DNA from 4 places in the Massilia sp. CCM 8734 genome. Region 4 is predicted to be linked to each of the others. Evidence: riboswitches for the same ligand, from Rfam matches in the RefSeq annotation. Region 4 holds a riboswitch; each other region holds the start of a gene.
What was found. A riboswitch is a leader RNA that binds a small molecule or an ion and turns the genes downstream of it on or off. The one in region 4 is predicted to bind cobalamin.

Region 1: it holds a riboswitch for cobalamin, as region 4 does, so the genes downstream of both, F2P46_RS00405 (TonB-dependent receptor) here and F2P46_RS14110 (TonB-dependent receptor) in region 4, are expected to answer to the same signal.
Region 2: it holds a riboswitch for cobalamin, as region 4 does, so the genes downstream of both, F2P46_RS00535 (TonB-dependent siderophore receptor) here and F2P46_RS14110 (TonB-dependent receptor) in region 4, are expected to answer to the same signal.
Region 3: it holds a riboswitch for cobalamin, as region 4 does, so the genes downstream of both, F2P46_RS33355 (TonB-dependent receptor) here and F2P46_RS14110 (TonB-dependent receptor) in region 4, are expected to answer to the same signal.

What each region holds. Positions count from the first base shown of each region.
Region 1 is NZ_WHJI01000001.1:96,485-103,554, forward strand. Features, by position in the region: gene F2P46_RS00390 (PepSY domain-containing protein) at 1-347, opposite strand, end outside; gene F2P46_RS00395 (TonB-dependent siderophore receptor) at 356-2,545, opposite strand; gene F2P46_RS00400 (DUF2946 domain-containing protein) at 2,677-3,057, opposite strand; gene F2P46_RS00405 (TonB-dependent receptor) at 3,095-5,197, opposite strand; cobalamin riboswitch at 5,372-5,607, opposite strand; gene F2P46_RS00410 (hypothetical protein) at 5,877-6,137, shown strand; gene F2P46_RS00415 (hypothetical protein) at 6,127-6,396, shown strand; gene F2P46_RS00420 (PepSY-associated TM helix domain-containing protein) at 6,393-7,070, shown strand, end outside.
Region 2 is NZ_WHJI01000001.1:125,731-132,800, reverse strand. Features, by position in the region: gene F2P46_RS00535 (TonB-dependent siderophore receptor) at 474-2,573, opposite strand; gene F2P46_RS00530 (hypothetical protein) at 2,572-2,733, shown strand; cobalamin riboswitch at 2,758-2,976, opposite strand; gene F2P46_RS00525 (SGNH/GDSL hydrolase family protein) at 3,221-4,309, shown strand; gene F2P46_RS00520 (hypothetical protein) at 4,327-4,995, shown strand; gene lnt (apolipoprotein N-acyltransferase) at 5,001-7,070, shown strand, end outside.
Region 3 is NZ_WHJI01000062.1:19,042-26,111, forward strand. Features, by position in the region: gene F2P46_RS33355 (TonB-dependent receptor) at 1-1,278, opposite strand, end outside; cobalamin riboswitch at 1,360-1,582, opposite strand; gene F2P46_RS33360 (histidine phosphatase family protein) at 1,577-2,122, opposite strand; gene F2P46_RS33365 (adenosylcobinamide-GDP ribazoletransferase) at 2,124-2,915, opposite strand; gene cobT (nicotinate-nucleotide--dimethylbenzimidazole phosphoribosyltransferase) at 2,925-3,959, opposite strand; gene F2P46_RS33375 (DUF2868 domain-containing protein) at 4,250-5,728, shown strand; gene F2P46_RS33380 (DUF3482 domain-containing protein) at 5,725-7,070, shown strand, end outside.
Region 4 is NZ_WHJI01000013.1:52,540-59,609, forward strand. Features, by position in the region: gene F2P46_RS14105 (M1 family metallopeptidase) at 1-1,357, opposite strand, end outside; cobalamin riboswitch at 1,484-1,631, shown strand; gene F2P46_RS14110 (TonB-dependent receptor) at 1,707-3,692, shown strand; gene F2P46_RS14115 (cobalamin-binding protein) at 3,692-4,606, shown strand; gene F2P46_RS14120 (thiol:disulfide interchange protein DsbA/DsbL) at 4,727-5,434, shown strand; gene F2P46_RS14125 (hypothetical protein) at 5,431-5,745, shown strand; gene F2P46_RS14130 (ATP-binding protein) at 5,978-7,070, opposite strand, start outside.

The DNA of each region.
Region 1 (7,070 bases), on a different contig from region 4:
AGCGCTAACCGGGCGCCGCTGCGCGCATCGACAGCGATGGCCGCCGTGCCCCTGGCGCCGGCGGGCTGGGCCAGATACACCGGCTCGCCGCCGCTGGCGGCCGCCAGCCTGAGCTCCTTGAGCGGCCCTTCGATGCCGGCCATGGCCAGCGCCTGTTGCGGCCCAAGCAGCGGCGCGTCGGGCTGCAAGGCCGGCGAATGCCCCAGGCGCTCGGCCTCGGTCAGTTTCGGATAGCCGACGTACATCATCACCACGCCGGAGACGAACCACATCGCAAAAAAGGCGCACAGGACGATGCCCAGCCAGCGGTGCCCCAGGAACAGCAGGCGTTTGAACGAGATCCCCATCGCCGCCCTCAAAACGCCACGCGCAGCGCAAGGTCGGCCGTGCGCGGCGCGCCCAGATACGCCATGCTGGCCCCCAGATTGACGGCGTGCACCCGGTCCCCCGCGTTGCGCACCCGTCCGACCACGGTCACATCGCGGCTGATCTGGTAACTGAGGCCCAGGTCGAGCAGGGTGTAGGCCGGCCAGTCGATGGTATTGGCTGCGTCCGCATACACGCCGCCCACGTGGCGCAGCCCCATGCTGGCCTTGATGCCAGGGGTGAGGGCGTAGCCCAGCCACAGGTTGGCGACGGTGCGCGGCGTGTTCGTCGGCGTCTTGCCGGCGAGCGAGACGCCACCCTGGCGATATTGCTCGTATTGCGCATCGACCCGGGTCAGATTGCCCTGGATCGACCACTGGCGCGTAGGCTGCAGGCCCAGCGACAGCTCGACGCCCCTGGCCGACTGCTCCCCGACCAGGACGGTCAGGGTGCTGTTGTCCGGGTCCTGGGTGGCGATGTTCTTGCGTTCGATGCGGTACGCCGCCACTGCGGCCGTGCCTTTGCCTTGCCAGAAGTCCAGCTTGGCGCCGACCTCGCGCTGGCGGCCGGTGGTCAGCTCGCTGTTATTGCGCACGTCGGCAAACGAGGCGGTGGACAAGACGCCCGACGGCGGGTCGGCGGCGGTCGCGTACTGGACGTAGGCGGAGGCGCCCGGCGCCAGGTTCCACACCAGGCCGGCGCGGCCGGTAGTCGGGCGGTAGCTGCGCGTAAAGCTGGCCGGGTTGGCGGCGCTGATCTCGCGCCGGTTCACCAGGCCGAGCGCGATGCGCTCGTGGCGCAGCGCGCTGACCACGTTGAGCGACGGCGCGATGGCGGTCCGGTTTTCGAGGTAGATGGCGCGCGTGGTGACCTTGTTGTCGCGGTCCGGCCGCAGCGCCGGGCTCATGCCGGCAATGTCGAAGAAGCGCTCGGTCGTAAAATCGTAGGGATCGACCTCGCCGAGCGAAGCCGGCAGGCTGTTCGGAAAGCGGGTCTGCTTGTTGACGCTGACATCGATGCCGAGCGCCCAGTCGCTGCGCCGGCCCGCGAGCTCGCCCTTGTACGTGGCGTCGAGGCGGTCGCCGAGCATGCGCTGTTCGTGGTGCTGCAACAGGATGCCGGAGCGCGCCACTGCCGTGTTGGACTGGTTGAAGCGGTAGCTCTCGACGTTGCGGTAGTCGCGCAGCGCATCGTAAAGGTAGACCGTATTGGTGAGCGCGACCTGTTGCGTGGGGCGCCATTCGGCGAGCGAACGCAGCCAGTGGACGCGCTGGGCGTAGATGCCGTCGGCGCTGTTGTAGTTCTTCGAGCGCGTGGCCGGGTCGATGCGCGCGCGCCCGGCCACGGGATTGATCAGCGGCGTGCCCCAGTAGGGCCGCGCCACGTCTTCTTGCTGGAACTCGTAGGCCAGGGTATGGCGCAAGCGTTCGCCGAGGTCGGAACGCAGCGACGCGGCCAGCTGGGTCGAGCGGGCTCCGCTGGCGTCGATCCAGCTGCCAGCATCGCGATGGTTGAGGTCGATGCGCAGGTAATGCCCGTCGCCGGCCGCGCCACCGATGCGCCGGTTCAGGCCGATGGACGCTTCTTTCAAGCCGTTCGTGCCCAGGCGCACTTGCGCCGCGCCGGCGTCGCCCGGTTCCGCCACCCTGGTGATGTAATTGATGGAACCGCCGACCGCTCCCGAGCCGAACAGGAAGCTCGACGGGCCGCCGATGGCCTCGACCCGGTCGATGATCCAGCTGTCGACCGGGCGCGCCGCGATCGCGTACTGGACGTTGATGCCGTTAAAGAGCTGGCTGATCGAACCGCTGCCGAAGCCGCGGTAGCTCACGCCGATATTGCCCGGCGCATTGTGGGCGGTGACGCCGGCGATGGCGCGCAGGATCTCCTGAGTGTCCTGGGCGCCCCGTGCGTCGATCATGGCGCGGTCGACCAGGGTGACGGTGGCCGGCGTTTCGCGTGGCGTGAGGCCGAGCCGGCTGCCGGTGGCGGAGGGCGTGTCGAGGTTCAGTTTGCCGTTGGCGCGCGGCGCCGTGCCTGTGATCTCCACCGTGGGCAGAGGCTCGTCGGCCCGCGCCTGGGTGGCCATGGCGCCGCAGGCCAGGGCGATGGCGAAGGGGAGGGCGGCGCGGGAATGCGCCAGCGGCAGCGTAGCCGCGTGGAATGGGTGTGCAGTCATGTTGTGCTCTTGTTCGGTTGCCTGGTGCAGGCGATTGGAAATTGGCGCGGCACGGATCGGATGCGGCAAAGCCGCAGGCGCTGCCGCCTGTTCCTCTGCACTGAGCGATGCGTGCGCGATGTTCTACCGGATCAAGACCACGGCGGGCCGCGCGCGTGCGCCGCCGTCCATGCGAAGCGGGGTTTCGGCGCGTCGGGGAGCGGCGCCGTGGGTGGCGCGTCGGCGATGGCCAGCGCCAGCGGGTGGGGCGCGGGCGGCAACAGCAGCACGCCGTTGCCGTGGTGGCAGTACGGGCAGTGCTGGCGTTTTTCTTCGTGCGACGGCGGCGCAGGCGCGCCGCCGGCTAGCGCTTCGCCGGCGGCCGCCACGCTGCCGGCCCGGCAGATGTCGCCCGGCAGAAAACGCGCCGCGGGGTCGCCGCCGAAGGCGTGCGAGAGCGCCGGCGCGAGGACGGCCATGAGCACGGCCAGCATGGCCATCCAGGCTGCCAGGGCAAACGCCCTGCGGCTCATGCGCATCGCCGGCGCGCCGCGTGTTGCATGGTCGCGCTCAGAAGCGCCACGCCAGGCCGGCGCGCAGGGTGCGCATTTCGCCTGGATGGGTATGGATGTCGGCCACCGGCGCCGCTTCGCCCGGCAACTGCGATTCGTAGTAGTAATCGATGTCGCTGGCGCGGCGGTCCAGCAGGTTGAGCACTTCGAGGGTGAGCTTGAGGCGCGGCGCGATCCGGTAGCCGAGCTTCATGTTGAGCAAGGTGGACGACGGCGAACGCACGGAGTCGTCTTCCAGCAATGCACGCGGGCCGAAATAGCGCAGGCGCACGCCGCCCGACCACGCGCCGGCCACGCCCGAGACACCGAGCGAGGCGGTGCGGCTGATCGAACCGGGAATGAAGGCGCCGGCCGGATCGTGGTCGCGAAAGCGCGCGTGCGACCACGCCAGGTTGGCGTCGATGATCCAGTCCCTGGCGGGCGTGTAGAAATTGGCCAGTTCGATGCCGTGCCGCCGGCTCGGGCGGCCCGCTTCGGTGGTGCCAGCGTCGCCGATGAAGATCAGTTCGGAATCGAGGTCGAGCCGCCAGGCGGCGATGGTGGTCTGCATGCCCGGCACCAGCCCGGCCAGCCGCAAGCCGGCCTCTTTGCCGGTGCCGCGCACCAGCGGCGTGGCGCGCTCGATCGCGGCGCCGTCGGCGTCGACCGCCAGTCCGGTCTTGGGATCGACGGCGCCGGTGACGCCGCGCGCGTCGTTGCTGTGGAAGCCACGTCCCCAGTTCAGGTAGATCTCCGCATGTTTGCCCGCCGTGAAAATGGCGGTGAATTTTGGACTGGTGATACGCGCATCGACCTTGCCGGAGTTGGCGGGCGTGTCGCTGTCCACATCGAACGCGTAACGGTCGGCGCGCAAGCCGGCCACAGTACGCAGCCAGGGCGCCCAGACGGTGCTGTTGGAGAGATACAGCGCGCCGCTGCGCTCCTTGACGTCGTCTTCGCGCACCGTCGACATGCGCTGGCGCGCCTGGCTCAGATACAGGCCGACCGGCGCAAGGTGATCGGCGCGCAGCTGAACGCCGAGCGCGGTCTCGGAAGCGAAAGGCCCCAGCGCATGGCGCCATGTGCGCGCCGCGTTCAAGCCGAGAATGCGGCGCCTTTCGGACTGGTGGAACTGGTCGCCGTGCTCGGGGTCGCCGAGCATATAGGTAAAATCGCTGAACAGGTCGAGCCGCGATGCGATGACGTAGGCATTGACCTTGCTGGCGCCGTCGCCGTACTGGCGGCTCCACTCGCCGGACACGCTGTAGCGCGCGGTCTCGCCGCCGTCGGTCGGGGCCAGGGTGCCGTAGCGGCCGATCAAACCGGCCGCGAGCGCGCGCTGCGGCACCTGGTCGGTCGAGGTCCAGGACGAACGCATCGCCATCGCCGTCACCCGGATCTCGTCATCGCCGGTCGCGCGGTGGTACGACAGCACGCCGTTGATGCGCTTGTAGTGTTCCGGCGTTTCCCAGGGACCATCCTGGCCCGCGCGTTCGAGGGCGTACAGCAGCGTGCCGCCGGCCAGCGCGCTCGAGTTGGCCACCAGCGCGCGCTGGAAGCGATGCTGGCCCGCCTCCACGCTCAGCAAGCCTTGTTCCATCTGCCGCACGTAGTCGAACGCGGCTGCGCCGGCGGCCGAAAAGTCGCCTTCCTCGGCATAGTAAGTGCCTTTTTTGTACTGAATGGTGCTGACCAGCTCCGGAATCAGGAAATTCAGGTCCGAATAGCCCTGGCCGTGCGCGTTGGTCGGCAGGTTGACCGGCATCCCCATCACGCTGGTGCGGAAATCGGTGCCGTGATCGAGATTGAATCCGCGCGCAAAATATTGGTTGGCCTTGCCGTCGCCGGCGTGCTGGGTCACGATCAGGCCGGGCACCGCTTCGAGCAGCTCGCCGGTGCGCAGCAAGGGACGGTTTTCGAGCTGCCTGGCGGTCACCGTGCCCTGGTTGGCCGAATCGGCGACACCGAGCGGGATCAGGCTGGCGGACACGCGCACTTGCTGGACGGGAGCAGGCGCATCGTCATCGACGGCGGCGTTGGCGAAGGCGGGCAAGGCCGCCAGCAGCAGCGGCGACAGCAGGCGCAGCCCGCGTTGCGACGGGGCAGGGGTGGTGTTTTTCACGGGTACTCTCTGTAAAGACCGGACCGGCCGGCCTGTTTTTTGTACGGCGCACATCCCCGTGCACCGAGAAAAAAGAAGCGGCGGCCGACGCAGGCGTGAGAGTCGATGGCGAGGCGGGAGCGACGCCACTGCGCGCGCTCCCGGGCGATCCACAAACACGGCAATTCCCGGCCGCTTGCTTCCATGCGTCCTGGCCGGTATCCGGGCTGACAGGTCAGATTGCCTCGCCTTCCCATGCCGGCGGCACAGTGGACCATGGAGACAACCGGCCGCGCATCGTTGGACGACATGCGGCGCCTGCTTTACCGTTGCGGGGACAGCACACGTTTGCCGCTGATATCAGCGCGTGTTTCCCGTTTAACTGCCGCCTTCAGAGCAAGGCCGCGAGCACCAAAACGTGGCAATCATACGGACTGCTGAGACGTTTGGCAATATTTCCATGTGCTACGGTCCGGGTCGCCAAATGGCATGGCGCGCTCCCTTACGGCTGAATCTGACGAACAAGCAGATAGACGACCTGTGGCTGGCGATGCATTGGCGAGGGTAAGCGCACGCGCAAGGACTTGCGCCGCCGGGCGGGGGTTCAAAAGTAGCATATCGGCAAAATTTCATTGTTTCCGGCGCGCATAATCATTTATCATTCCACTATTGAGAATACGTCTCATTCACGAGGTGGTAAATGATCTGGATGTCCATCGGCGCGGCCTTGTTGGCCGCGCTTGCATTTTACCTGGCCTCGCCGCATCAGTCCCTGTGGGCGGCGGCCCCGCGGCGTCCGCTGCGCTGGCTGGCGCTGCCCTTGTGCGCGGCGTCGGTGCTGGCCGCCAGCCATGGCTACGGCTTCTGGTGCGGCGTCTTTATTGCGCTGTCCGCCCTGATGCTGGCGCTGGTGGCGCTGCCTTACGTGAATGCCTGGAGCCGGGGGCGCCATGTGGGGTAAATCGTTGGCCGCCGTATTCCTCGCGCCACCGCTCGGCGTGGCGCTGGTGGGCTTGCTGGCCCTGCTGAGTGGCAACCAGCAGCGCGACACCTTGCCGATCCTGCTGATGTTCTTCCCGACGTGGGTGGGGGCGATGGCGCTGGCCTATCATTTCAAGACCGCCCTGCGCGCCTGGCTGTGGATGGGTGGCGCCACCCTGGCCGGGTTCGGCTTGATCCATGGACTGAAGGCTGCCGGCCTGCTGAGGATTGCGGCATGAAGTCGTCCACGCTGAAAACCTACATCGCGCTGCATACCTGGGTTGGCCTGGTGGCCGGCTTTGCCCTGTTCATTGCCTTTTACGCCGGTGCGATCACCGTCTTCACCAAGCAATTGCATACCTGGGAGACGCCGTCGTCGGCGCGCGCGCCGATCGCCTCCGAGGCCGGCGCGCAAGCGCTGATCGACGCCGTGCTGCACCGGCACCCGTCGGCAGAAGCATCGTTCACGCTGCTTCTGCCCAGCGTGAATGAACCGCATTTGACGCTCGACTGGGACGAGCGCGACGCGAATGGCGGCCAGACCGAGCACCAGTTCCGCCTGGCGCCCGACGGCGCGCTGCTGGACGTCAAGCCGCAATCGGAATTGTCGCATTTCCTGTATCGCCTGCACTACACGGCCGGGCTGCCGGCAAGCTGGGGCATTTATGTGCTGGGCCTGGTCTGCATCCTGTACGGCCTGGCGCTGGCCAGCGGCGTGGTGGCGTACGCGCCGCTGTTCCTCAAGGATTTGTTCGCACTGCGCATCGGCAAAAACCTCAAGCGCATGTGGCAGGATGCGCATAATGTGATCGGCATCCTGTCGCTGCCGTTCCATATCGTGTTCGCCTGGAGCGGCGCGGTGCTGGCGCTGGGCGTGCTGCTGCTGGCCCCATTCCAGTTCCTGGTTTTCGAC
Region 2 (7,070 bases), on a different contig from region 4:
GCACGTAGATGCTTAAGGATAACAATGAAGCAAGGGAAACGTGTCACCCGCTTTACCGTCATCGAAACGCGGAAGTGAGCTCGATGACAGTCTTACGCCGGTATCAGCCAGCTCTCTCATTGTAGGCTGCGGCGAGGGGGAAGCTTTGATCTAACCGTGCTGGCGTGGCGGCTCAATTCCGCTGCGCGCCGGTCCGGCCGCCGGCCGGTGCGGATGCGCTTGCGCCTGGCCGCTGTGGAACCGGCTGAAGAACAACGCGCAAAGCCGAGGGGCGGCTGCGATCCGCATCCCACTGCCAAAGTCATTAATTGCATTGTGGAAAATCTTCTACGAATAGCAAGACTTCCTCATGCTCCAAGTGGTGGCAGAGCGGCGCACCATCCTTTCCCGGGAATCGCCGAAGTCCGCACGTAAGGCACAGGCTATGCCTCGGCTCCGGTCGAGTACTGCGATCAGCCGGCCCGCCGCGATCGTCAATAACGCCACTGGACCGTCAGTTCCGCATGGCGCCGCGCACCCAGCAGGTACTGGCTGCCGCCGTACGAGGTGCTGGCGTACAGCTTGTCGGCCAGGTTGCGCAGGTTCAGTTGCACCAGCACGTGGCGGCTGGCCTGCCAGCCGACGCTCGCATCGAGCACCGTGTAGGCCGGCAGAGACTGGGTGTTGGCGTTGTCGATAAAACGCGCGCCGACGTAGCGCGCGCCGCCGCCGGCGCGCCAGTCGCCGCTGCGGTAGCCGAGCCAGAGATTGGCCGAGGACGTGGGCGCGTCCGCCGGACGGTTGCCGGCGCGCGAGACGTTGCCGCTTTCGACCAGCTGGTCGAACTGGGCGTCGGTATAGACCGCGTTCGCTTCCAGGCGCCAGGCCGGCGCCAAGGCCACGCTGGCGCTCACCTCCACCCCGCGCGACGATTGCGCGCCGCCCTGGATCGACAGCGCCGGCTTGGCCGGGTCGCGCGTGATGATGTCGTCCTTGCGGATGCGGTACAACGCGGCCGTCCACTCGGCCTTGCCGCCGGCCAGCGATTGCTTGACGCCCGTTTCCAGCTGGCGCGAGCGGGTCAGCTTGTAGCGGCTGTTGGCCAGGTTCAGCGACAACAGGCTGGTCACCGGATCGCTGCCGCTGCTGACCTGGCCGTACAGCGAGGTATCCGGCGCCAGCCTCCAGGTCAGGCCCAGGCGCGCGGCGGTCGATTGCAAGGTAGCGTCGAAGCCGGCCGCCCCCTGCAGGCTGGTGCGCTCGACCTGGTAGCGGTCGTGGCGCAGGCCCGCCAGCAACAGCACAGTCTCGCTGAATCGATAAGCGTCTTCGACATACAGCGCATGCGTGACGGTATCGGTCGTGAAGTCCGGGCGCAAGGGATCGGGGCTGTCGAACACACCCGGCGCAAAACCGGTCGGCGCCACGCTCGATGCGCCGCCGTAGGGGGCGTTATTGGTGTGGGTGAAATTGATGGTGGCCGCTTCCCACCCGGCCGCCAGGCGGTTGGCGCCGGCGTCCCAGCGCGCCTCGAGCCGGTTGCCGGCCTGCTCCTGGTCGTGCGCGATGGCGATGTAGTCGCTGCGTTCGACCAGCTTCGCCTGGGCGTCGTAGAAATAGCTCTCCACATTGCGCCAGTGGCGGCGCGCCTTCATGTAAACGAGTTCGTTGCTGACGCTCAGGGCCGGCGTGACGCGCCAGGTCAGGCGGGCCAGCGCCTTGTCATCATCAAGGCCGATATCGGCGTCGCCGACGTTGTAGTTCTGCCTGCGCAGCGCGCGCGCCAGGGCGCCGTTGACCAGCGGGGTGCCGAAGTAGCGCTGCGGCTTCTGCTCCAGATGATCGAGCTGGAGCTCGAGGTCCAGCGTGGGCGCCAGCGCATACGCCAGGCTGGCCAGCACTTTGCCGTGGCGCGCATCGCCGCGTTCGATCAAGCCGTCGCTGCGGTCGGCGTAGGCGTCGATCCGGAACGCCCCGCCCTGCCCCAGCGCGCCGCTGGCGCCCACGCCGGCGCGCAGTGCACGCCCGGCCCCGATGCCGGCCATCGCCTCGAACGCGGCGGCGCGCGTGGGCGCCTTGCGCACGGCATTGATGGTGGCGCCGGTGGTGCCGCTGCCATGGATCACCGAGCCCGGGCCGCGCAGCACTTCGATGTACTCGTAGCCCCACGGATCGGCGGGATAGCTTGCCGTGCCCGAGCCGACCTGCGGGCGCTGGCCGTTTTCCAGGATGGCGATGGCGCTGTTGCCGCTAAAACCGCGCGCCGAATAGGCGATGCCGTTGCCGGGCGAGCTGATGTCGGTCAGGCCGGTGGTGCGGGTGACGGCGTCCTTGAGCTGCACGTCGCCGCGCGCTTCGATGCTGGCCGCACCGAGCGACTCTACGCTCGCCGGCAAGTCCTGCGCCGCCCGCCCGCTCCGGCTGGCGGCGCCGATCTCGCGCTTGAGGCCAAGGCCGTCGTCCGACGCCGCCTGGATGGTTACCACCGGCATCAGCGCCGGTGGCTGGGCCCGGGCGGCCGGGGCGCACAGCAGTGCGATGGCGGCGACGATGGGGCGGATGGGGGTGGAACAAGCGTGGCTGGAAAACATCATGGAAGCGCCTGACGTAGTGAATGACCGGATCGGCCGATGGTTACGTTCGCAAACGCATGCGCCGCCACCATGGCACGCGCCGCTCGCGCAGGGCGAACGGAAACACGTACAACGGCGGCGTGCGCTTGCATTGGCAAAACAGAAAAAGGACGACAAATAACAGGCAACCCCACACCCCGGGCGTTGCGCGTGCATCGTGACTGGCCGGTCTTCTGGCTCGCCGTCATCCTTCCCTGGTCTTGCCTTCCCATGCACTGCACAGTGGCGTTCGATCAAAGTCGTCAGGCTTACAGCAGCGGGGGCTGCGCCGGACTGGCGCGAGATGAAAATCTCGTGCGTCACCGGCTTCCCGTTTCACCCTCCAGCCGACAAGCGGGAGGGCACCATTCACATTGGGCGCATTTTAGTGCGCAAAATCGTTTTTGTCACATCTTTCCTGCGCCAGCCAGCGGGATGGCGTGGGGATCCACCGCCCGCTGGCCGTACTGCGCATTTACAACAAATCTACCGATTTTCAATGTTTTCTGTACAAGACGAATGGTTAATTAGCACGCTTGTGCATATTTGCAATACATTGAAATGCCCGCGTTCAGGTTGGCCGGCATGGCAGGCCTGGCGGACGGGTCCAACTAAAAAGGAGACGCTTCATGAGCATTCGCTTTCGTCGTTCTTTGCACACCTTGTTACCCTTCCTTGCACTACTCGCCCCGGCTTCCGAGGCAGCCGCCAGCACCCTGAACCAGAACGCCTCGTGGACCATCGACCGGGCCGGCACCAGCACCAAGTACCGCTCGGTGGCCTATGGCGACTCGATCTATGCCGGCTTTAACGGCTCCGTCACCAGCGCGGCCAAATACGCGGCGCCGACGGTCAACGCGGAGTATCTCTCGGGCCAGTGGGGCGCCGACGTCGAAAGCGTGCGCCGCACCAAGTCCGGCGCGGTGGCCGAGGACGTGTACAACAACAAGATCGTGGCCGAGCGCTCGTATATGCAAGCAAGTAACACGCGCGTGGTCACCTTCGAAATGTGCGGCAACGATGGCTTGCAGGCGCGTTCGGCCTTCAAGAGCCAGACTGGCACCTGCAACTACAGCGTGCTGACCGCCGCCGAAACCAGCTGCAAGAAGTATGTGACGGCCGCGATGGACTACATCAACGCCAACGCCTACGCCGGGGTCAAGCTGAAGGTCGTCTCCAACCTGCACTATCCGGGCTACGCGGTGGACAATGTGCAGAGCACCTGCAAGGATGCGGGCACCGGCGCCACCGTCAAAATGCAGGACAAGTTCCTGCCCGCGCTGGCCAGGATGAACTTCATGATGTGCGACGTGGCGCGCCAGAAGGGCTTCCAGTGCGCGGATAATTTTGCCCAGTACATGGGCGCCGACTACGACAGCAACGGTGACGGCCGCATCGACGCCGAGGGCTTGCGCTATGTGAGCGGCGAGAGCGAAACGAGCTACGTCAACCGCCTGACCACGGCACTGCGCTCGACCATCCGCGACGCCAACACGCACTTTGTGTCGGCGGGCAGCAGCTACGACTACATCCAGTCGGACGACACCCACCCGACCTACAATGGCAGCACCTTCAGTTCCGGCCTGTTCGGCAGCACCACCGGCAGCGGCGCGCCGCGTTACACGAGCTTCAGCGGCGGCAAGAATCCGATCTGGAACCAGTACGGCCATGAGCGCATGGGCTGGGCGGTGTCGACCTACAATCCGGTCACGCCGTAAGCAGCGGGCGCCGATCCGTGGACACGCCTCCGCGTTCCGGGCCGGCGCAGTCTGGCAGCGAGCAGTCCGCTGCCAGCCGCGCCTGGCGGCCCTCCCGGGGCCGCGCCGTCATCGTCATGCTGCTGGCTCTTGCCTGCGGCGCCGCGCTGTTCTTTTTATGGAAGCCGACCCGCAGCGGGGCCGGCGCCGCCGCGCCGATGGCGGCAGCGCCGCCGCAGCCGACGCATCGGCCGGCTGCGGGCGTCGCACGCGCGCCAGCGCCTGTGCCGGGGCCGGCCGCGCCGGCGCGCCCGCCCGAAGGTGACGCCGACCCCACGCGCGACCTGTCGAGCTACGTCGCGCGCGGGGAAAATCCCAGCATGGCGCAAGTCATCGAACGCCTGCACGAGCGCGGCATCCATTCCGGCCTGGGCGCCTTTTCGCCACCGGGAACGAGTCCGCCGCTGGTCGGGCTGGCGGTGCCCGAGGATTTCGTTTTGCCGAAGGGCTATGTGCGCCATCACCAGGCCACCGATGACGGCCAGCGCATCGAAGCGGTGCTGATGTTTGCACCCGATTTTCAGTTGGTCGATGCCAGCAACAAGCCCATCGAGATGCCCAAGAACCTGGTCGTCCCGCCGGAACTGGCGCCGCCCGGCTTGCCGATCCGGCGCATCGTCATTCCACCGGCACGGTCGGGGCGCTGACCACCATGGCCTTATTGAATCACGCGACAGTGCGCACTGCCGGGGGCATCCTCGCCAGCGGCGCCATGGTGGCGCTGTATGCGCGCGGCGGCGTCGCCTGGCCGCTCGGGTTCGTACTGCTGGCGCCCTGGCTGCGCATCCTGGACGCCAGCCCCACCTTGGCGGCGACCTTGCTGCGCGCCTGGCTCATGTCGCTTGCCTACACGGCGGCGGCGTTCGCCTGGTTCGGCTCCGCGCTCGGGATCTATGCGCAGGTCGGCGCGGCCACCGGCGTGGCGCTGCTGCTGCTCGCCGCCCCGCTGTTCCAGCCGCAATTCATCGTCTTCGCCCTGGTGCGCCACATCACGCTGCGCCGGCATGGCGCCGTGCTGGGCGCACTGGCCGGTGCGGCGGCCTGGGTGGCGACCCAGGCCGCCGCGCCCGGCTTGCTTGGCGACACGCTCGGCCACGGGCTGTATCCATCGCGCCTGCTGCGCCAGGGCGCCGACGTGGGCGGCACCGCCGGCCTGACCGTTCTGCTGTTGCTGGCCAACGAAGGCGTGGCGGCGGCGCTGGCGCGCCGTGCCGATGGCTGGCGCGTCGCCGCCCGCCCGCTCGCGGCCGCCGCGCTGGCGCCGCTGCTGCTGGCCGGCTACGGCCTGGTGGCGCTGTCGGCCAGCCCCGCTCCCGCCGGCAAGCCGCTGCGGGTGGGATTGATCCAGTCGAACATCGTCGCCTACGACCGCCAGCGCCAGGAAAAGGGAACCCACGCGGTGGTGCGCGAGATTCTCGATACGCATTTCGCGATGAGCTACGACGCTGTCGTGCGCCAGCGCGCCGATGCGGTGCTGTGGCCGGAAACGGCCTACCCCACCACCTTCGGCCATCCGAAGAGCGAGGCGGGGGCCGACTTCGATCGTGAGATCCTGGCCATCGTCAATGCCGCCGGCGTGCCGTTCGTGTTCGGCACCTACGATCGCGACAGCGCCGGCGAATACAACGCCGCCGCGTTCGTGCAGCCAGGCGCCGGCCTGACGGGTTTTTATCGCAAGACGCACCTGTTTCCACTGACCGAGTACGTGCCGGCCTGGCTGGACGGGCCGCGCTTGCGGCGCGCCCTGCCCTGGACCGGCGACTGGCGGCCCGGCAACGGCGCACGCGTGTTTCCATTGCGCCTGGCCGACGGCCGCGAGATTCCGGTGCTGCCCCTGATCTGCCTCGACGATGTCGATCCCGCCCTGGCCATCGACGGCGCGCGCCTGGGTGCGCAAGCCATTCTCACGATGTCGAACGACTCCTGGTTCAGCGCCAGTCCGCTGGGGGCGGAAATGCACCAGGTGGCGGCGGCGTTTCGCAGCATCGAAACGCGCCTGCCGCAGTTCCGCGCCACCACCAACGGTTACAGCGCGGCGATCGACGCGACCGGCGGTGTGCTGGCCGGCACGCGCATGGGCGAACGCATCCTGGTCATCGCCGATGTACCGGTGCGCGTCCCGCCGCGCACCTTGATGGTGATCTGGGGCGACTGGGTCGGACTGGCGGCCGGCGCCTTCCTGCTGGTACTGGCGGCATGCTCGGCGTGGCCAGCGTGGCGCCCGCGCGCCGCGCACGCGCCGGCGCCTGTGGACCTGAGCATGCCGGGGCCGGTCGATGTGGCCGTGCTGTCGCCCGCCGCACGCATGGCGGCGGGCCTGTTGCGCGTGTTCGCGCGCGGCAGCCTGCTCTGGATGTGCATGACGCTGCTGCTTGACGAGGCCTTGCGCACCAACACGCTGGCGCAAATGCGCATGTTTTCCGCGTTCTTCCTGGCGCCGGAAGCGGCCGCGTGGTGCGTGCTGTTCCTGTTTTCCGCAAAGCTGTCGCTCGCCGATGGCAGCCTGGTGCTGGCACGCGACGCGCGCCGCCTTCAGATCGCGCTGGCCGACATCGCCACGGTGCGGTGCTGGCGCCTGCCGCTGCCCTGTCCCGGGATCTCGGTGCGGCTCGCCGGCGGGCAGCGTTACGCGCTGGCGCTGACCGATCCGGGCGCGCTGGCCGCGCACCTGGCTGGCGCCGGCGGCCCGGCCATCCAGCAGCGCACGCATTCGCGCACGGTG
Region 3 (7,070 bases), on a different contig from region 4:
ATACAGTTCATTGAAGGTCGGTGCGCGAAAACTGGTGCCGGCGCTGGCGTTCACGCGCAGCGCGCGCGTGAGCTTGTAGCCATAGCCGATGCCGCCGGTGGTCTTGTCGCCGTACTGGGTGCTGTCGTCGCGCCGCGCGCTGGCGCTGGCCAGGTGGTTGCCGCGCTTCGCCGAGTAGGCGGCGGCGACCGAATTGGTGGCGCGGCTGGCGTTCAAGGCGCGCGTGGTGTCGGCGAACACGCTTTCCACGCGACGTTCGAGCACCAGTTGCAGCAGGTCGCTTCCAAGGGCGATGTCGTGCTGCATGCTGTAGGCGTGCGCGCGCGTGTCGATGCGGTTGCTGGCCGTGGCGCTGGTGAAGTTGACCGATTTGTCGTCGGCCTCGGAGGCCTGCAGGCTCATTTTCCAGCTTGTCGTGAACTGGTGTTTGGAGTAGACGGCGATGTTGTCCATGTTTTGCACGCTGCGCACGTCGAACGGGTTCGGGCCGGAGTCGTACTGCGACGCCAGGTGGCTGTGCAGGTACAGCAGCCCCGCTTCATGGCCCTTGGCCAGCACGATGCCCAACTGGCCGCTGGCGCTGTCGCGCGCGTAGCCGTCGTTGTCCTTGTTATACGACGAGGCGCCCGGCTTGGTGGCCGAGAAGCCTTCGTCCTTGTCCTTGGACGCACCAAAAGCGTAGTGGATGCTGTTCTCGCCTTCGCTGGCGCCAGCCACGCCGAACGTCATGGCGCGCGCCTTGTCGCTGCCCGCTTCCACGGACGCCGTCACGCTGGCCGGACCGGCGCCGCGCCGGGTGAAGATCTGCACCACGCCGCCGATGGCGTCGGCGCCGTACATGGTGGCCAGCGGGCCGTAGACGATTTCGACGCGGTCGATGTTCGCCAGCGGCAGGGTGGCCCAGTTGGCGATGCCGATGGTGGACGAGCCGATGCGCACGCCGTCGACCAGCACCACGGTCTGCTTGGGGTCGCCGCCCCGGATGAACACTTGCGATGCCGCGCCCGGACCGCCGTTACGGGTGATTTCGATGCCGCGCTGCTTTTGCAGCAGGTCGACGACATTGCCCGCGCCCGAGCGCGCAATGTCGGTCGCGCTGATCAAGACATGGTCGCTCAGGACATCGATCGACGGCTGCGGCGCGCGCGCGGCGGTGATGATGACGGCAGTATTGGCAGTAGCTGCCGAATCGATGGGGCTGTCGGCGAGGGCGCAAGGGGAGGTAAAAGCTAGCGCGAGCGACGTCAGGGCCGCGTGGCGTACAACAGGAAAGGTCATGACAAGTCTTCAGTGAATGCGATTGCGAGCAACCGGCCGACGTCCCCGTTGGCCAGATTGAAAAGGAGCGTGCAACTGCCGCACGTTCCCACCTGTGTTGGCCGGTATCCGGGCTGGCAAATGCGGCCGTCTCACCTTCCCATGCCAAATGCACAGTGGTCAATCGAGGCGGCTCGTCGCCATGTCAGCGACATTTGCTTACCGTTGCGGGGGCAGCACACGTTGGCCTGTTGCAGGCTTCGTGTTTCCCAGTTTAACTGCGCTCATGGACATGGGCGCGGGCACCAAAACCCGATAATTATACACAGTCGATGGTGACGGTCTCGCCGTAGGCGATGGCGTGGGGACGCTGCGCCGCTTCCAGCGCCATGGCCTCGGGCGCCAGTCCGCGCGCGCGGGCCAGCAGCAGGCGGATGGCGCCGGCGTGGCAGATGACGATGGCGGCGCTCGTGTGCGAACGCATGCAATCGGCATAAAACGCCGACACGCGCCGCGCCATGTCGGTCACGCTTTCGCCCCCACCCGGGCGGTAGCCGGCCATGTCGGCGACCCAGGCGTCGATGGCGGCGCGCTCGATGTCGTCCCAGCGGCGCATTTCCCAGTCGCCGAAATCGAGTTCGGCCAGGCGAGGGTCGTAGCGCACCGCCGCCCCGCCCAGGGCTTGCGCCAGTCCGGCGCAGCGCCGCAGGGGGCTCGAGAACATCGGTGCGCCGGCCGGCAGGCGCTGGCGCAGGGCGGGCAGGGCCAGCGCCTGCAGTCCGGGATCGACAGCCAGGTCGGTGCGCCCGTAGCACACACCTGGCGCCACCTGCGGCGCCAGGTGGCGCACCAGATACAGGCGCATGTCAGGGCCAGGCGCCGCGATGGAAAAACGCCAGCAGCGCCAGGTAGATGACCACTTCGGCCACCTGCTGCACGGCGCCCAGGCAGTCGCCGGTGTAACCGCCGATGCGGCGCAGGCACTTGGCGCCCAGCCACCACGCCACCAGCGCGGCGCCGGCCACGCTGGCGAGCAGTGCAAGCCAGGGCAGCATGCCGGCCGTTGCTAGGGCCAGCGCGGGCATGCCGGCGCAGGCGCAGGCGATGCCGAATTCCCGGTGGCTCATATGCTGGGCCATCGGCTTGGCCTTGCCGTCGGCGCGCGCGTATTCCATTTCCCAGATCAGGCTCACCGCCGCAAGGCGCGATAAAGGATGGGCGATGAACAGCGCGACGATGACGGCCGGTGTGGGCAGGGACGCGAGCAGCACGCACTTGAGGCCCACCGTAAGCCCCATGCCGACCGCGCCATAGGTGCCGATGCGCGAGTCCTTCATGATCTCGAGCACGCGCTCTGTGCTCAAGCCGCCGCCGAAGCCGTCGCACATGTCGGCCAGGCCGTCTTCGTGGAAGGCGCCGGTCAGGTAGATGGCCGCCGCCGTCGACAATATCACCGCCACGGGGGCCGGAAAAAGCGCCGCCGCGCCGGCGTACACCGCCGCCGCCACGCTGGCCACCACCACCCCGACCAGCGGAAAATAGCGTGACGCATGGTGCAGCCAGGATGGATCGAAGCCCACCCAGCCCGGAATCGGCACGCGCGTAAAAAATTGCAGCGCGATGAAGAACAGCCGGCACTGGTGGACGATGCTGGCCATGGCGTGTTTTTACGCCGACTGGCCGGCCACGCGCGCCGACTGGAAGGTGGCCATCTCGCCGAGGAAGTTGACGGCCGCGTGCAGCAGCGGCAGCGCCAGTGCGCAGCCGGTGCCTTCGCCCAGGCGCAGGCCGAGGTTCAGGAGCGGCCTGGCGTGAAAGTGCTCGAGCATGCGTGCGTGGCCGGCTTCGTCCGAGCAGTGCGAGAATACGCAGTAGTCGAGGATGGCCGGCTGCAGGCGCGCCGCCACCAGCAGCGCGCTGCTGACAATGAAGCCGTCGATCAGCAGCACCATGCGCCGTTCGGCCGCCTTGAGCATGGCGCCGACGATCATGGCGATCTCGAAGCCGCCGAAGGTGGCCAGGATGTCGAGCGGCTCGCTCATGTCGCCATGCAGGGCGACGGCCGCCTCGATCACGCTTTGCTTGTGCAGCACGCCCTCGATTGACAAACCGGTGCCGGCGCCGACGCAGTGGGCCACCGGCACGCCGGTCAGCTTGTGCATCAGCGCGGCGGCGGCGGTGGTGTTCCCGATGCCCATTTCGCCGAAGCCGATGACATTGCCCTCCAGGTTGCCGACGATGCGCATGCCGTGCGCCAGGGCGGCGGCGCATTCGGCCCAGCTCATGGCAGGTTGCTGCGCGAAGTTGGCGGTGCCGCGCGCGACCTTGCAGTCCATGAGCGCCGCGCGCTTGCCGAAGTCGTGGTTCACGCCGGCGTCGATAATCTGCAGCGCGCAACCGTTCTGGCGCGCGAAGACGTTAATCGCCGCGCCCCTGGACAGGAAGTTCTCGACCATCTGCCAGGTGACGCTTTGCGGATAGGCCGAGACGCCTTCCGCCACCACGCCGTGATCGGCCGCGAACACCAGGATGGCCGGCTTGTGCAGGGCCACCCTGGTCGTTTGCTGGATCAGGCCGATCTGCCGGGCCAGCGTTTCGAGCGCGCCCAAACTGCCCAGCGGCTTGGTCTTGTTGTCGATCGCTTGGGCCAGTTCGCTGGCCAGCAGTGGGTCGTGGGTGGAAAGTATGTCTGGGAGGCGCATCGTGAGGAGAGATAAGAAAGTGTCAAGAAAATTCCGCGTTAAGATAGCACATCCACGCTGTCGCGTTCTTGCAAGGCCAGCGTAGGGCGGTAATGGTGTTAACTTTGGCCCGTCATTCCTGCCACTGGCAGAAATGACTTCCCGCGCAGGCGGGAATGACGGTTTTTAGGTTGGTGGCCAAAAATCCGCTTAACTTAACGGCATTAGCGTAGGGCTGCAAAGTGCGGCACAATTGGCTTGTGAATGTTGTCGTTTCATACAAATGAGCTGGTAAAAAGAACAGGAAAAGCATGAACGAACAGGTGGCAAGGGACGTGGTGCTGGTGCGCGCGATCGAAACCATGGACGGCAAGCACGAGGTGCTGAGCGACGACGATCGCCTGTACGCCAGCCGCAGCGCGAAGGAGCTGGCGCAGTGGCAAGCGTCCGACAGCAAGTCGGCAGTGACCACCGAGCACTTTTTGCAACAGCGCGCCGAGCAGATCCTCAAGCGCCTGAGCGAGCGCACGCCCGCGTTCGCCGCCATTGCGCGCCGTCGCGGCGGCTTCAAGGCGCTGTCGCTCGGCTTGCCGCTGCTGGCGCTGGTGCTCGGCGCGGCGGTCGACCGGATCGGCGATCCGCACCGGGTCGACTTGCTGTCGGCGCCGCTGCTGGCGATTATCGGCTGGAATATGCTGGTGTATCTGTTGTTGATGGCGTGGGTGCTGGTGCCGGCACGGAAGAACGGCTGGGTCTCGCCGGCCTTGATGCGCCGCCTGAGCGGGGCGCAATTGTCGCTGCCGCGCAAGCTGCCGAACGTGCTGGCGGCCGGCTTGACCAATTTCAGTCTTCAGTGGAGCGAGCTGAGCGCCAGGCTGACGCAGGCGCGCCTGGCGCGCACCATGCACCTGGCCGCCGCGATGTTTGCGGTGGGCGCGGTGCTGTCGCTGTACGCGCGCGGGTTCCTGACGCAATATGTGGCCGGCTGGGAAAGCACCTTCCTCAACGCCACGCAAGTGCACGGCATCCTGTCGGTGCTGTTTGCGCCGGCGGTGGCGCTGTTGCCGCTGGAAGGCTTCAGCATCGCCGACATCGAGGCCTTGCAATTTTCGAAAGTGCCGACCGGGGCGGGCGGGGCCAAGTGGGTGCATTTATATGGTGCGACCTTGCTGCTGCTGGTGGTGCTGCCGCGCCTGGTGCTCGCTGGCGTGGCGCACTGGCGCGCGCAGCGGATGAGCAATCAATTTCCGCTGGACCTGGAGCAGCCCTACTTCCGCAAGCTCAACGGCGAGGCCGGCACGACCGCGCCAGCCCTGCTGCGCGTGCTGCCCTACAGCTACACCTTGGACGAGGCGCGCGACAAGGGCCTGGCGCAGATTGCCGTCACCCTGTTCGGCGACCAGGCGCGGGTGATGCTGCGCCCGTCTTCCGGCTATGGTGAAGAAGCGGTCGATATGCTGCGCGACCTGAGCGTGATTGACGCCAATGTGACGGAGACCGCCGTGCTGTTCAGCCTGGCGGCAACGCCCGAGAAGGAAAATCATGGCGCCTTTCTCGACCACCTGGTGCGCGCCTCGAAACGCGGCATTGCCGTGCTGATCGACGAATCGGCGCTGACCGAGCGCAGCGGTGCGCAAGCCGGGGCCGATGTACGGCTGGCCGAGCGCATCGCGCTGTGGCAACAGTTCTGCCAGTTCCACCGCGCCCCGGCGACCATCGTCAACCTGCTCCATCCCGAGCGCCGCCCGCTGGAGCTCGGCGCCGGACTTAGTTTATCGAAGGCATCATGAGCGACACCCCTGTCCATATCCAGTTTGCACTGATTTCGCACACCAACAACGGCAAGACCACCCTGGCGCGCACCCTGGTCGGGGTCGATGTGGGGGAGGTGCGCGACGCCGCCCACGTGACCATCTTTGCCGAGTCGCACTTGCTGCTCAAGACAACCGAGGGCGACACCCTGCAACTGTGGGATACGCCCGGCTTCGGCGACTCGGTGCGCCTGCTCAAGCGGCTGGCCATGGCCGGTAATCCGATCGGCTGGTTCCTGCGCGAAGTGCTGGACCGCTACCGCGACCGCCCGTTCTGGCTCAGCCAGCAAGCGCTGCGCACCGCGCGCGACGAGGCCGATGTGGTGCTGTACCTGGTTAACTCGTCCGAACATCCGCGCGACGCCGGCTACCTGCCGGCCGAGATGCGCATTCTGGAATGGCTGGGCAAACCGGTGGTAGTGCTGCTCAACCAGCTGGGGCCGCCGCGTCCGGCGCACGAAGAGCAGCAGGAACAAACGGCCTGGAAACAGCACCTGGACCAGTACAAGATCGTGCGCGATGTGCTGGCGCTGGATGCCTTCGCCCGCTGCTGGGTGCATGAGCGCGTCTTTTACGAGGCGGTGGGCAAGCTGGTCGAGGAGCCCAAGCAGGCCGCTTACGCGCGCCTGTTTGCGCTGTGGGAAGCCAACAACCGCGAGCGTTTCGTCGAAGCGATGCGGATCACCAGCGCCCAGATCACCAGCGCCGCGCGCGACAGCGAGCCGGTCGAGGCCGACGAGAAAACGTTCATCAAGTCAGCCATGAAAGTGGTGGGCCTGGGCAAGAGCGACCAGCAGCGGCAGGAGCGGGCCATGGGTTTGCTGGTGGAAAGGCTGAACCAACATATCGCCGCCACCACCGGGCGCCTGCTGGCGCTGCATCAGCTCGATCCGAGCGAGGCGCCCAAGATCAACGCGCGCGTGAGCAAGAATTTCACCGTGCGCGCGCCGCTCGACCGCGCCCAGGCCGGATTGTTGGGGGCGGTGGTGTCGGGCGCGGCCACGGGCTTGTCGGCCGACCTGATGGCGGGCGGATTGACCTTCGGGGCCGGGGCACTGCTGGGCGGCGTGGTCGGCGCGCTGACGGCGGCCGGCGCGGCCTGGGGTTTTAATACCAGCACCGACCGCAACCGCACCACGATGCAGTTCGCCGACGACTTTTTGCAAACCTTGCTGGTCAGTAGCATCCTGCGTTATCTGGCGGTGGCGCACTTCGGGCGCGGGCGCGGCAACTTCGTGGAAGGCGAGGCGCCGGCCTTCTGGCAGGTGGAAGTGGAGGGCGCCGTGGCCGGGCAGGCGGGGCGGCTGGCCGACCTGTGGCA
Region 4 (7,070 bases):
CCTGCTGGCCGCTCTCGCGCAGCATGCGGTAGTCCCAGTATTCGTTCAGGCCTTCGTCGAGCATCGGCTCCTCGAATTCGTTGGACGCGACGATGCCGTAAAAGTAGCCGTGGCCGACTTCGTGGATGGTGACGAAATCGAGGTCGAAGGCGCCGGCCGTGCCGGGCACCACCTTGTCGTGGCCGGTGGCGGTGATGAAGGTCGGGTACTCCATGCCGCCGGCGTCATCGGCGTTGAACGGCGGGATCACGATGGTCAGCGTTTTGTACGGATACGGGCCGAGGGTCTTCGAAAAATAGCTCAGCGCATCGGTGGCGGCCTTGAGCGCCGGCGCGGCGCTGGCCGCACGGTCGGGCGGGAACAGCACCGTCAACGCTACCTGGGCGCTGCCCTGCGCGCTCCAGGTAGCGCGCAGGGGCGGCGCGGTGCGCTTGTCGGCGGTCCAGGCGAAGTCGTGGACGTCGCCCTGCACGTAGTGGTGGGTCAGCATGCCGCCGCGTTCGGCCGGCGCCCCTTGCAGCTCGCCCGTGGCGCCCACCGTATAGCCCTTGGGCACGGTGAGCTTGACGTCGTAGCGCCCGAAGTCGGCGTAGAACTCGGACTCGTGATGGTACTCGTGCACGTTCCAGCGCGCGCGCGTGGCGCCGCGTTCGCCGGGCAGTTCGAGCACGCCGATCTTGGGGAACCACTGGGCCACCAGGTGAAAGCTGCCGAAGTAGCCGGTGTCGCACACCACGCGCGGCAGGCGGGTCAAGAAGGCGATGTCGACACTGGTGGAGGCGCCCGGCGCCACCGGCGCCGGCAGGTCGAAGCGCACCACGGTCTGGTCGCTGGCGGGGCCGTTGTCGGGATGAACAAACGACCAGCCGACCTTGGCCCCGCCCTGGGTCACGCTGCGCAGCGAAATATCGCCCCACTCGCCAGGCCGGATGGTGGCATCATTGCCGGCCTCGCGCTGCTCGGTGAAGTAGGTGCTGCCCGCGCTCTTGAAGGCGTTCATGTACAGGTGCAGGTAGACGCTGCGCACGGTCTCCTTGCTGCGGTTGCGCCAGGTGAGCTTTTGCTTGCCGTCGATCGTGTGCGCGACCGGGTCGAGCGTCGCTTCGATCTGGTAATCGACCACGCGCTCCGACAGGGTCGGCTCGCTGCCGGTGCGCGGTCCGCCCCACGCGTCCGGGGCGCTCGGCACGCTCACCGCGCCGGCCGACGGCAGGGCGAAGCCGATCCCGACATCGGTCACCGGTTCGGGGATCGGCGTGATGCTGATGTCGGCCTGCGCCAACAGTTCGGCGCCGGCGACGGCGGCAGCGGCGAGCAGCATCGCCTTGAGGGCCATGGTTCGGGTTCGGGCTTGCATGCGTTCTCCTGCGCCGCCGCCGGCGCTGACTCGATAAAAGGGTAAATGCGGGGTTTGCCGGGCGGCCGGCGCGCCGCACAGCATGCCACAACGCGCGCCGCCACGCAGTCCGGATGGCGACTCCGATTATAATGGCGCAGTTTTGGTGCCAGCCCGCGTCTTCACGCCGGCAGTTAAACGGGAAACACCCAGTGTGCTGCCCCCGCAACGGTAAGCCAGGCGCGCCATGAGCGCCTTGCCAGCCCGGATACCGGCCAAAACAGGTGGACACGATGCCGCATCGCGCGTCGGTCCGTGCAATCCGGCTTGCGGGGACGCAGGCCAGGACTCATTTTCTGAAGACGACATCATGATTTTTGCAGTATCGCCGCGCCGCGCGCTCTCCGCCAGGCCGCTCGCGCTGGCTTCCGCCCTGTCCCTGTGTTTTGCCTCCGGCGCCGCGCTGGCGGCCCAGGCCCTGCCTGAAGTAACCATCACCGGTGCGCGCTTCGCCAGCGATCCGGCGCTCGCTCCGATCGGCGCGACCGTCATCAGCGCAGACGACATCCGCCGCGCCGGCGCGGCCGACGTCAACCAGGCCATCCGCAAGATCGGCGGCGTGTACGGCCGCCAGAGCCTGGACGGTTCGCCCGATTTCAGCCTCGACTTGCGCGGCTTCGGCACCAACAGCAGCCAGAACATGGTCGTCACGCTCGACGGCGTGCGCATGTCCGAGAGTGAATTGAACAATGCGACCCTGTCGTCGATTCCGATCGAGACGGTCGAGCGCATCGAAATCATCCGCGGCGGCGCCAGCGTGCTGTATGGCGAAGGCGCCACCGGCGGCGTGATCCACATCGTCACAAAACGCCCGCAAGCGAACGGCCGGCGCGGCATGCTGCGCGCCGAAATGGGCCAGTTCGGCCTGCGCGACCTGCGCGCCGCGCTGGCCCAGTCGTGGAACGGTTTTGCGCTCGACGCCTCGGTCGGCAGCGCCCGCACCGACAACTACCGCGACCACAACGCGTTCGAGCTCGATACCTTCAGCGGCGGCGCCCAGTGGGCTTACCAGGGCGGCCGCGCTGGCGTGCGTTACGACCGGGCGCGCCAGGAGTCGGAGCTTCCGGGCGCCCTGAGCGCCTGGCAGTTCCGCCATACGCCGCGCGAGGAAAGTACCCCGGACGATGTCGGCGCGCTCGACTCGGACCGCCTGACCGCGTTTGCCGAGCAGCGCATCGGCGCCGTCGACCTGGCCGCCGAGCTGTCGCGCCGCGAGCGCACCGCCCGTTCGACCTATTTCTACACGCTCGACGGCGCGCGCGTGGCATCGAAGGCGACCTACGAGAGCGTGCAGACGCAATTCTCGCCGCGCGTGCGCCACCTGGCGCCAATGGGCGCCATGCTCAACGAACTGGTGGCCGGCATCGACCTGGTCAAATGGACGCGCGTGACCGATTCGGATTATTCGAACGCGGACGCGGCGCAAAAGTCAAAGGCGCTGTACCTGCGCGATGAACTTACCTTCGGCGGCGAGCACAAGGCCCGCGTGGCTGTGGGTGCGCGCCGCGAGCGCTTCGAGAAGGACGCGACCGATACGCTCGCCTTCGCCAAGCCTTACGACAGCAAGCAAACCCTCAACGCATGGGAAGTGCAGGGCAGTGTCGACGTCATGCCGGCCGTGAACCTGTACGCCAAGGCCGGACGCAGCTACCGCGTGGCCAACGTCGATGAAAACGGCTACCGTTCCTCGCCCGGCTTGCTGGCGCCGCAAACCTCGCGCGACCTGGAACTGGGCCTTGTCTACGGCAGCGCGAGCCTGGGCGCGAGCGCGCGCATGTTCCGCCACCAGCTGCGCAACGAGATCTTTTACGACCCGAGCGCGAACGGCGGTTACGGCGCCAACACCAACCTCGATCCGACCCAGCGCAAAGGGGTGGAAGTCGACCTGCATGCCAGCATCGCGCGCGACTGGCGCGTGAGCGGCAACTGGCAGTACGTGCGGGCGCGCTTCACCGCAGGGCGCAACGCCGGCAGCGAGATGGTGCTGGTGCCGAAGAACGTGGTCTCGGCGCGCCTGGCCTGGGCGCCGGGCAATGGCCATAGTGCCGACATCGGCGCCCAGTGGGCCGGCAAGCAGCGCTTCGGCGCCGACTTTGCCAACACCTGCGGCGTGCGCATCTCGTCGGCCACCACTTTCGACGCGCGTTATGCGCGCCAGATGGGCGCCTGGGAGTTCGCCGTGGCCGGCCTGAACCTGGCCGACAAGCGCTACACCAGCAATGCCTTCGGCTGCAACAGCGGCATCTATCCGGCCGACGGACGCCAGGTGAAGGTCTCGGCGCGCTACGACTTCTGATGGGCCAGCGCCTCGCCGTCGCCGCGCTGGCCCTGTGGGCCGGCCTTGCCGGCGCCGCCCCGGTCACGGTGGTGGACGACGCCGGCCGGCGCGTGGTCCTGGACGCGCCGGCAAAGCGCATCGTCTCGATGGCGCCGCACATCACCGAGCTGCTGTTCGCGGCCGGTGGCGGCGCACGCATTGTCGGGGCGATGAGCTACAGCGATTACCCGGCGGCGGCCAGGACGATCCCGCTGGTGGGCGACAACAGCCAGATCGATATCGAACGCGTGCTGGCGCTCAAACCGGACCTGCTGGTGGTCTGGCAGAGCGGGAACACGGCGCGCCAGCTGGAGCAGTTGCGCCAGCTCGGCATTCCGATGTTCCACAGCGAGCCGGCGCGCCTTGGCCAGGTGGCCGACAGCATGCTGCGTTTCGGCCAGCTGCTCGGCACCGACACGGTGGCGCGCGCGGCGGCGGCATCGTTCCAGGCCGATATCGCGGCCCTGGGCGCCCGTTATGGCAAGCGCTCCCCGGTCAAGGTGTTTTACCAGGTCTGGGACAAGCCGCTGTACACCCTCAACGGCCAGCAGGTGGCCAGCGACGCGATTGCCCTGTGCGGCGGCGAGAATATTTTCGCCGCGCTGGCGGTCAAGGCGCCGTCGGTCGGGATCGAGGCGGTGTTGCAGGCCAATCCGGAAGCGCTGGTCGCCAGCGTGCCGCACGACCCGTCGGACGCGGGGCTGGCAATGTGGGCGCCGTACAAGACCCTGTTGGCGGTGCGTAATGGCAATTTATTCACGCTCGATGGCGAATTGCTGACCCGGCCCGGGCCGCGCCTGGTCCAGGGCGCCGCCATCCTGTGCGAAAAACTCGAACTGGCGCGTCAACGGCGCGGCCAGGCGCGCCGTTTACCGACGGTGATCTCGCTGTGATCCGGCCCAGCCGCGACGGCATTTGCAACGCATTGTAAAATGCTGGACCTTGGCCGGGGGCCTGCCGCAAAAAGTGGTAATCTCGCGATCGTCGTCTCAACTTAAACATGAAGGATATTTATGCGTTTCCTGCGTATTGCTCTGGCCGTCGCCAGCCTGGTTGCCACCACGGCGTTCGCTTCGCCCGCCGATCCTAAAGACGGTGCCGAATATGTCACGCTGGCGAGCCCGCAGCCGACCAAGACCGTCGGTAAAAAAGTGGAAGTCATCGAATTTTTCATGTACCACTGCCCGGCCTGCAACGCGCTGGAACCGCACCTGGCCGAGTGGGTCAAAAAGCAGGGCGACAATATCGTCTTTCGCCGCGTTCACTTCCCGGTGAGCGGTCCCAACGATCCCGAGGCGCATTTGCACCTGACGCTCGAGGCGATGGGCAAGGCCGAGGAAATGCATCCGAAAGTGCTGCGCGCCTTCCACATCGAGCGCCTGCGCCTGAACAAGGACGACGCCATTCTCGAGTGGATTCCGAAGCAGGGCGTCGACAAGGCCAAGTTCATGGAATACTGGAACTCCTTCGGCGTGCTGACCAAGCTGAAAAGCGCGTCGCAAGTGATGAGCAACTACAAGATCGACGGCGCGCCGACCCTGGTGATCGACGGTCGTTTCCTGACCTCGCCATCGTCGATTGGTGGCGCCAATCCGTCCCTGGTCCAGGCGACGGTGTATCCGGCGGTCCAGCAAACGCTTGACGCGCTGGTGGCCAGGGTGCAGAAAGAGAAGGGCGCCGCCGCCCCTGCAAAAACAACTGCGAAACCTGCCGGCAAATGAGCGATCCTGAAGAAAAACTCCTGAAAATCTACGACGGCTCGCGCCCGGTAGTGGAGGATTTGTTCGAGCGCAACTGGATCAACCAGTTGGCGTGGAGCCTGGTGGTGGTGCTGTGCAGCGTGGTGGTGTGGTTTGCGATTGCCATCGTCAATGCCGAAAACCAGCGCCACGCCTTGATGACCAAGCAATGCGCCGATCCGGTGTTCAAGGGCGAGATCGATATGCGCTGCCTGCAGGTGGTCAGCTCGCGCGAGCATTGGTGGCAGCATCTCTGGTATGGGATTACCCATTTGAGTCCGCAGGAGAAGTAAGCCTTCGCCGTCGTTCCCGTCCTGGAGGCTGTCTCAAAAGGGACGCGTTCAACGCCTACCACCTCCAGAACCGTCATTCCCGCGCAGGCGGGAATCCAAGTTCGCTGCTATGCCACGGAATGGGATTCCCGCCTGCGCGGGAATGACGGATAAGAGTCTACCGCCTAGCGGTGATTTTAGCGTTTTGAGACAGCCTCCCTGGCGCGGGAGCGACGGCGTGCACGCCTTCCCCTCAAGCCGGCAAGGCGATCACGAAGCGCGCGCCACCCATCTCCGACTGCTCCACCGCAATGGTGCCGCCATGCAGCGCCACCGCTTTCTGCGCAATCGACAATCCCAGTCCGAACCCGCCCGTGCTGCGGTCGCGGCTGCGGTCGAGCCGGTAGAACGGTTCGAACACCTTGCCGCGTTCCCCTTCGGGAATGCCCGGACCATCGTCTTCCACCACGATTTCCACCCCGTCCGTGCGGCGCGCCGACAGGGCGATCTGGCCGTTGCCGTACTTTTGCGCATTCCTGAGCAGATTGCCCACCGCCCGCACCAGCAGGCGGCGGTCGCCGCTCATGCTGCCCAGCGCGCTGTCGAGCCGGACCTCGGGCTGCGCCGCCAGCGGGTCGAGCGTGTCCACGCAGCCCAGCAGCGCCGGGGCCAGCTCGAAGTCCGCTTGTTGCAGCGCCTGGCGGCTGTCGAGCCGGATCATGCTCAGCAGTTCATTGACCAGGCCGTTCAGCTCGGCGACGTCGCCTTCCATCGCCACGATGCGCGCTTCGAGCGCCGGATCGCCCGCTGCCGAGCGCAGCAGTTCGAGCGCGAACTCCAGCCGCGCAATCGGCGTGCGCAGTTCGTGCGAGACGGAATGGAGCAGGTTTTTCTGGGCGTCGAGCAAGCCTTCGATGCGCCCGGCCATGTGGTTGAAGCGCTCGGCCAGCGGATAGATGGACGCGCGCGGCTTGAAGTCGGCGCGCGCCGCCAGTTGTCCGGCGCCGACCTCGTCGGCCACGCGCGAGAGCGCCTGCAGCCCCAGCCAGTGCGAGCGCGACCACAGCGCGGCCGGCACCAGCAAGAACAGCGCCACGATCACATAGCGCACCGCTTCCATCTCCAGCGCCAGGCCTATGTCGATCGGCAATTCGTGCGCGTGGATGACTTCTGCGGCGCTGCCGATATAGCTTTCGCCATGCAGGTCGACGCGGCGGTAAAACGCCTTGTGGGCGGTGTCGAGCACCAGTTCGCCGCGGTCGAGTGCGGCATGCTGCTTGGCCGGCACCGAGGAACGGACGCTGGCCAGCGGCACCAGGTCGAGCTGGACGTCGGACACTTCGCGC